DNA from 2 places in the Kitasatospora sp. HPM-01-4 genome. Region 2 is predicted to be linked to the other one. Evidence: riboswitches for the same ligand, from Rfam matches in the RefSeq annotation. Region 2 holds a riboswitch; the other holds the start of a gene.
The links. Region 2 has a riboswitch for cobalamin ahead of ACSMTC_RS03510 (ABC transporter substrate-binding protein). Riboswitches for the same ligand answer to the same signal wherever they lie in the genome.
Positions count from the first base shown of each region.

Region 1: another riboswitch for cobalamin. It lies ahead of ACSMTC_RS10875 (cobalamin biosynthesis protein); the one in region 2 lies ahead of ACSMTC_RS03510 (ABC transporter substrate-binding protein).

Region 1 covers NZ_JBPQGP010000005.1:2,575,018-2,578,417, forward strand. Annotated here, with positions in the region: gene ACSMTC_RS10865 (hypothetical protein) at 1-76, opposite strand, end outside; gene ACSMTC_RS10870 (alpha/beta hydrolase family protein) at 343-1,470, opposite strand; cobalamin riboswitch at 1,763-1,944, shown strand; gene ACSMTC_RS10875 (cobalamin biosynthesis protein) at 2,066-3,013, shown strand; gene ACSMTC_RS10880 (cobyric acid synthase) at 3,243-3,400, shown strand, end outside.
Region 2 covers NZ_JBPQGP010000005.1:859,471-862,870, forward strand. Annotated here, with positions in the region: gene ACSMTC_RS03505 (multicopper oxidase family protein) at 1-976, shown strand, start outside; cobalamin riboswitch at 1,348-1,552, shown strand; gene ACSMTC_RS03510 (ABC transporter substrate-binding protein) at 1,750-2,619, shown strand; gene ACSMTC_RS03515 (FecCD family ABC transporter permease) at 2,616-3,400, shown strand, end outside.

The DNA of each region.
Region 1 (3,400 bases), 1.7 Mb from region 2:
GACGGGTCACCGTCGCACCGGTACCGATCGTCGGCTGGAGCGGGGCATCACGGTCGCGCGGATTCCGAGACGTCACGCCGTGCAGTCTTCCCCGTGCACCGGCCTTCTGTCACATCCGGTTCGGCGCGTCTTCGGCCGCCCGGTTGGACTGGGTGGAAGAGATCGGGCAACAGCCCGCAAACCGGGCCTGATATTCGAATTGTTGGCTTGATTCGAATGTCGTGCACCCAACAAAACTGAACAAAGCTGATCGACGAATCATCAGATCAAGGCCGGAAGTGATCCTTTGGCGGTCCTGATCGACGTGATCGACGATATACTCGGAGTAACCGTACCCTTGGCTCAGAGCAGCGGCGTGAGCCAGCGGCGCAGCACCTCGGCGTAGCCGTCCGGATCGGCGTTCCAGAGCTGGGCGTGCTCCGCGCCCGGCACCTCGTGCAGGCTCACCAGGTCGCTGCGGCGCTGCGCGAGGCGGCGGGCGGCCGCGATCGGCGCGATGCTGTCCGCCGGACTTCCCAGCAGCAGGGTCGGCACGCGCAGGCCGGTCCCGTCCGCGAGGCGGGCGAGGGCCTCCAGGTCCACCTTGGTACGGCCTTCTGCGGCCAGCGCGCCCAGGTTGGCGAGGGCGCTCGGGATGCCGGCGCGGACGCTCTCCCTGCGCACGCTCGCCGACCAGTCGAGGATCGGGGAGTCCAGTACCAGACCGGCGATCGGCTCCTGCCGGGAGGACCTTTCGGCGGCCATCAGGCACATCGTGGCGCCCAGCGACCAGCCGTACAGCACCACCCGCCCCGCGCCGCTGTCCAGGGCGAACCGGATCGCCGACTCGACGTCCCGCCACTCGGTCTCGCCGAAGTGGCCGAGCCCGTCCGGCGACGGCGGGGCGCCGGCGTCGCCCCGGTAGGTGACGGTGAGTGTCGGCATCTTCAGCGAGCGCAACACCGGGAGCACCGGCAGCGCCTGGGTGCGGTCGGCGCCCGGACCGTGCACCAGGATCACCCAGCTGCCGCGCATGGCGTCGACGCGCCAGGCCGGCAGCGGCCCGAGCTCGCCCTGGACGGCGGTCTCGGTGAACCCGATGCCGAGGGCGCTGGTCGGGTCTCCGCGGTAGACCCGGGGGGTCAGCTCGACCTCGGTGCCGGCGGTGAGGGTTCCGCTCTCCGAGCGTTCCAGCCGACGGGTGACGGTCTGGACGTCGGTGCCCAGGACCTCGCCGACCACCGCGTGGCCGCCGCGCGGCCACTCCAGTGCGTAGCGGCCCGGGCGTACCGTCTCCGGGGCCCGGGTGAGGGAGACGCGTCCGGCGGCGACGTCGTGCACCCACAGGTTGGCCTCGCCGGGCTTCCCGAACAGCGGGTGGACCGTGCGCTCGGACACCCTTCGGCCGATCAGGACGATCGCTGCTCCGGCTCCGACGGCGGCGACCGCCACAGCGGCGGCCGCCACGGCGGCGGCGGTTCCCCTACGCATAGTGTTCCCCGGTGTGAGCTGGTTTGGAAGGCACCTCCAGTGCACTCTCCGCGCGGCGGGCCTGCCACCGGAAGGCGGACCCGCGAACGGCCGCCCGGGGCCGCGGCCTCTTTACCACGGCCTCTTTACCGCGGCCTCTTTACCGCGGCCTCTCTACTGCGGCCCCTCTACTGCGGCCAGGGCGGCGGGCGGAGAGCTCCCGGAGACGGCGTGCCGCACGGCGGGCGGCCGAGGCGGTTGTGATCAAGCCCTCCGCGCGGTTTGTTGACTCCCGGTCGCGGACCGTGGTGGGATCTTTCAGCCAAACGGAGGCATGCAGAGGAAGCCGGTGCGAGTCCGGCGCGGTCCCGCCACTGTCACCGGGGAGCACGCTCGATCCATGGTCACGGTGGTCCGGTCGTACGGCTGCTGGAAGGCCCGAGGGTGTGTCCGACCCGGAAGCCAGGAGACTCTCGCCCCCGGTACGTCGATCCAGGGCGCGGACCCTGAGTGAGGACACGCCCGCCATGCAGGCTGCCCCGGCCGAGGTCAGGCCGCCGTTCGACCGAGCCGTACCCGTCGCCCGGGCCGCCGCCGAATCCGCGCCGTGCCCCGCCTGAATCGCGGCTCCGCCTTCGCCCTGGGCAGCATCGCCGGCTACCTCGCCGACGCCGCCTTCGCCGACCCCCGGCGCGGCCACCCGGTCGCCGTCTTCGGTACCGCTGCCGGGCGGCTGGAGCGCGCCCTGTGGCGTGACCACCGGGCGGCCGGCGCCGTGTACACCGCCGTCTGCGTCGGCACGGTCGCGGCCGGGGCGCACCTCGCCGGACGGGCACTCGGGCGCAGCCGGTACGGGCAGGCCGCGCTGGCCGCCGCCGCGACCTGGACGGTGCTCGGCGGTACCTCGCTGACCCGGGAGGCCACGACCATCGGCCGTTCCCTGCGCGCCGGTGAGCTCGCCGCCGCCCGGGAGCGGCTGCCTCATCTGTGCGGCCGCGATCCGAGCTCGCTGGACGAGCAGCAGATCGCGCGCGCGGTCGTCGAGTCGGTGGCCGAGAACACCGCCGATGCCGTGGTCAACGCGCTGACCTGGGGTGCGCTGGCCGGTACGCCCGGGCTGCTGGCCTTCAGGGCCGTCAACACGCTGGACGCGATGGTCGGGCACCGTTCGCCGCGCCACCTGCGCTTCGGCTGGGCCTCGGCGCGGCTGGACGACCTGGCCGGCTGGCCCGGTGCCCGGCTGACCGCCCTGCTCGCGGTGGCCGCCGCACCCGAACCCCGAAGGGCCTGGCGCGTCTGGCGGCGGGACGGCTCAGCGCACCCGAGTCCCAACGCCGGGCAGGCCGAGTCCGCGTTCGCCGGGGCGCTCGGGGTCCGGCTGGGCGGGACGCTGCGGTACGGCGAGCGGGTGGAGCACCGGCCGGTGCTCGGTGCGGAGTTGCGGCCGGTGGCGGTCGAGGACATCGAGCGGGCGTGCCTGCTCTCCCGGCGGGTCGGGGCCCTGGCGCTGGCGGTCACCGTGACCGCTCGGGCGCTGTGGGCCTGGCGGCGGGGGCGGTCGTGAGCCGCGGTCTGATGGCGGGTCCGGGCGGGCGGGTGGCCCCTGGGGAGCGCACGGAACCGCGCGAGCGGCTCGTCGAGGCAGTCCGCGCTTGTTCGCGTGTTTCCTCGCGCCCCCGGACGGTGCCGGAGCGGGTGGCCGGGAGCGGTGCCGAGGCGGACGGCCGCTCGCGCGGTTCCTCGCGCCTGCGGGTACTGCCCTTGGGAAGGACTGTCGAGCGGAGCGGAGGAGCATGAGCGGGGCACTGCTGGTCGCCGGGACGACCTCGGATGCGGGCAAGAGCGTGGTCACGGCGGGCATCTGCCGCTGGCTGGCCCGACAGGGCGTCAGGGTGGCGCCGTTCAAGGCGCAGAACATGTCGCTCAACTCCTTCGTCACGGCCGACGGCGC
Region 2 (3,400 bases):
GAACCAGATCTTCGCCGGCCTGTCCGGGGTGCTGATCGTCGGTGACGACCGCACCCTGCTGCCGCCCGCACTGCGCCAGATCACCACGCACACCCTCGCGCTGAAGGACGTTCAGCTCGATGCGAGCGGCCACATCGCGCAGAACACCGCCACCACCTCGATCGACTCCGACAACCCGACGGTGCGCCTGGTCAACGGCCAACTGCGGCCGGTACTCACGATGAGGCCCGACGAGACCCAACTGTGGCGACTGGCCAACATCGGGGCCGACATCTTCTACCAACTCCGCCTGGACGGCCACCACTTCACCGTCATCGGAGAGGACGGCTCCCCCGTCGCGCGGACCAGCGACGCCGACACCCTGCTGCTGCCACCGGGCAAGCGCTACGACGTCCTGGTCACCGCCTGCTCCAGCCCCGGGACCACCGTGCTGCGCACCACCGCGTACAGCAACGGACCGCAGGGCGACGCCTACCCCGACACCCCACTGGCCACCATCGACGTCACCGGCGACGAGGCGCCGCGCCTTCCCGGTGTGAGCGGCCCGATGCCGACCGCCCCGGCCGACCTCTCAGCCGTCCCCGTCGCACAGCACCGCACCCTGGTCCTGTCCGAGAACGCCGACGGCACCGTCTTCTACATCAACGGCAGGCGGTTCTCGATGGACTCCTCCGTCTTCGACACCCCCGCCAGGCTCGGCACCGTCGAGGAGTGGACCATCGTCAACCAGTCCGGTGAAGACCACCCCTTCCACCTGCACACCAACGCCTTCCAGGTGACCTCGATCAACGGCGCGGCGCAGCCCTACACCCACCGCCAGGACATCGTCTCGGTGCCGCACGCGGTGAACGGGACCCCCGGCCGGGTGGTGATCCGGGTCGCCTTCACCGACTACCCCGGCAGGTGGATGTTCCACTGCCACATCGCCGCGCACGAGGACAACGGCATGATGAGCTACCTCAACGTCGTGCGGTAGTCCGAGTGGCACCGTGTCCCACCTGCACAAACGCGGGCGGGACACGGGAAGCGGTTGGGTTCGTGGTGTCCGCAGTCGGCTGCCGACACTTCGCATGGCCGGTGGACGTCCTCAAGTCGGCCGACCGGCACGGCCTGACCTCGCCGTTTTCGGGCCACATACGCCCGTACGGCGAAGTCGGCCTCGGCCTCGGCTCAGGGCAGAGGGAAGCGGTGGTGCAGCCATACCGCGTGGGAGATGATCCCCGCCGGGAACCGGAAACCCCTTGTACGACCCCCTCCCCGGCCCCCACAGCCGATCCCTCCCACAACCCCACGAACGATCCAAACGATCATCCCACGAGCTGGCCAGCACCAATCTGACCATGCCTGATACCTTGCCATCGCCGTGGTGTTCGGGAAACCGGTCGGAGTCCGGTGCGGCCCTCGCCACTGTTGCCGCGGAGTACCGCGGCCCTCGCTGACCGGCTTTCCCAGCGGTCAGGGCCACTGGGCGGGCTGGAAGAGCCGCTCGGGAAGGTCGGCCGCGGCGCGTCGATGCGGAAGCCAGGAGACCGGCCACGGCGCGACATGTTCCACGAGGGTTTTGGAGAACACGTGCCCAGCGGTCTGCCGCATCCGTTCCGATCCATACGTTCCGTACGTCCCGCAGGTCCGATACGTGTCGGCCGCGCGGTCGCGGCCTTGCTGTTCATCGGCGCGCTCGGAGCTTGCACGGGCGCCCCCGCGCCCGTCGCGTCCGGCGGGACGACCGGAAGTGCCGAGCCGGTCAGCGTGGCCAATTGCGGGACCACCGTGACGGTCGGCGCGCCGCCCGACCGGCTGGTGACGCTCAACGAGGGTGCCACCGAGGTGGCCCTGGCCCTTGGCCTGCAGTCCCGCATGGCCGGTACCGCCTACCTCGACGATTCCGTCCCGGAGAAGTGGAAGGCGGCCTACGACTCCGTCCCGGTGCTCTCCAAGGACTACCCGACGAAGGAGAAGCTCCTCGCGGCCCGTCCCGACTTCCTGTACGCCTCCTACTCCAGCGCGTTCACCGACAAGGTCGCGGGCACCCGGGAGGAACTGCGTGGCCAGGGCATCCCGTCGTACCTGTCCCCGTTCGGCTGCTCGGACAAGAGCCAGGTGCCGCCGACGACCTGGCAGGCGGTGTGGGGCGAACTGAACGACGTCGCCAAGGTCTTCGGTGTCACGGAGCGGGCCGCCGCGATCCAGCAGCAGCAGGAGCAGAAGCTGGCCCAGTTCACGGCGACGGCCGCGGGCAAGGGCCTGAAGGTCCTGTGGTACGACTCGGACACCAAGACGCCGTTCGTCGGTGCCGGCCACGGCGGACCTCAACTCGTGCTCGATGCCGTGGGCGCCCGCAACGTCTTCGGGGACCTGCCCGGTGGCTGGCAGAACGTGAGCTGGGAGAAGGTCGTCGCGGCGGACCCGGACGCCATCGTGGTCGCGGACGCCGGCTGGGACACGGCCCAGTCCAAGATCGACTACTTGGAGAACGACCCGGTGCTGAGCAAGCTCACCGCCGTGCAGCACAAGGCTTTCGTGGTGGTGCCGTTCTCGGAGTCGACTCCCGGCGTGCTGCTCGCTGACGGTGCCGCCCGGGTGTCCGCGGGACTGAGCCGACTGCACCCGGGTTCATGACCACCGCACCCCACCCCGCCGTGCGGCCCTCTGGTCCGGGCCACGCGACGGCGGCCCTGGCCATCGGTGTGGCCTTGCTACTGACCACCGTGCTCCTCGGCCTGGCCGTGGGCTCACAACACGAGCCGGTCCGGACGGTGATCGATGTCGTGGTGCGCCGTCTCGGGCTGGGCGGCCCGCACGTGACGCTGCTGGACGACCAGATCGTCTGGCAGTTGCGGCTGCCCCGGGTTCTGGGAGCGGCTGCCACCGGCGCCGGCCTCGCGGTCTGCGGTGCGGTGTTGCAGACGCTGACCGGGAACGACCTGGCCGATCCCTTCCTGCTCGGGATCTCGGACGGAGCCGCCGCCGGCGCGGTCACCGTGATCGTCCTCGGCGTCGGCGTGTCCGGCGCCGTGGGCACCGGCGCGGTGGCGACGGCAGCCTTCACCGGTGCCCTGCTGGCCGCTGTCGTCGTCCTGGCACTGGCCGGCGCGCGCACCCGGTCGCTACCGACCGCCCGGACCGTGCTCGCCGGCATCGCGGTGGGACAGATGTGCGGGGCTTACACCTCGTTCGTCGTGCTGGTCCTCGGGGACCGCAACGCGGCGCGCGGTGTCATGGAGTGGACGCTGGGCTCGGTCGCCGGCGTGCGGTGGCCCACCGCCGTCTTCCTGACCGCGGTCGCGCTGGCCGGTGTCACGGTCCTGGCCTCCTCGGCCCGCGACCTGGACGCCTTCGCCTTCGGCGAGACCGCCGCCCGCTCCCTCGGCGTCCACGTCGAGCGCACCCGCTGGGTCCT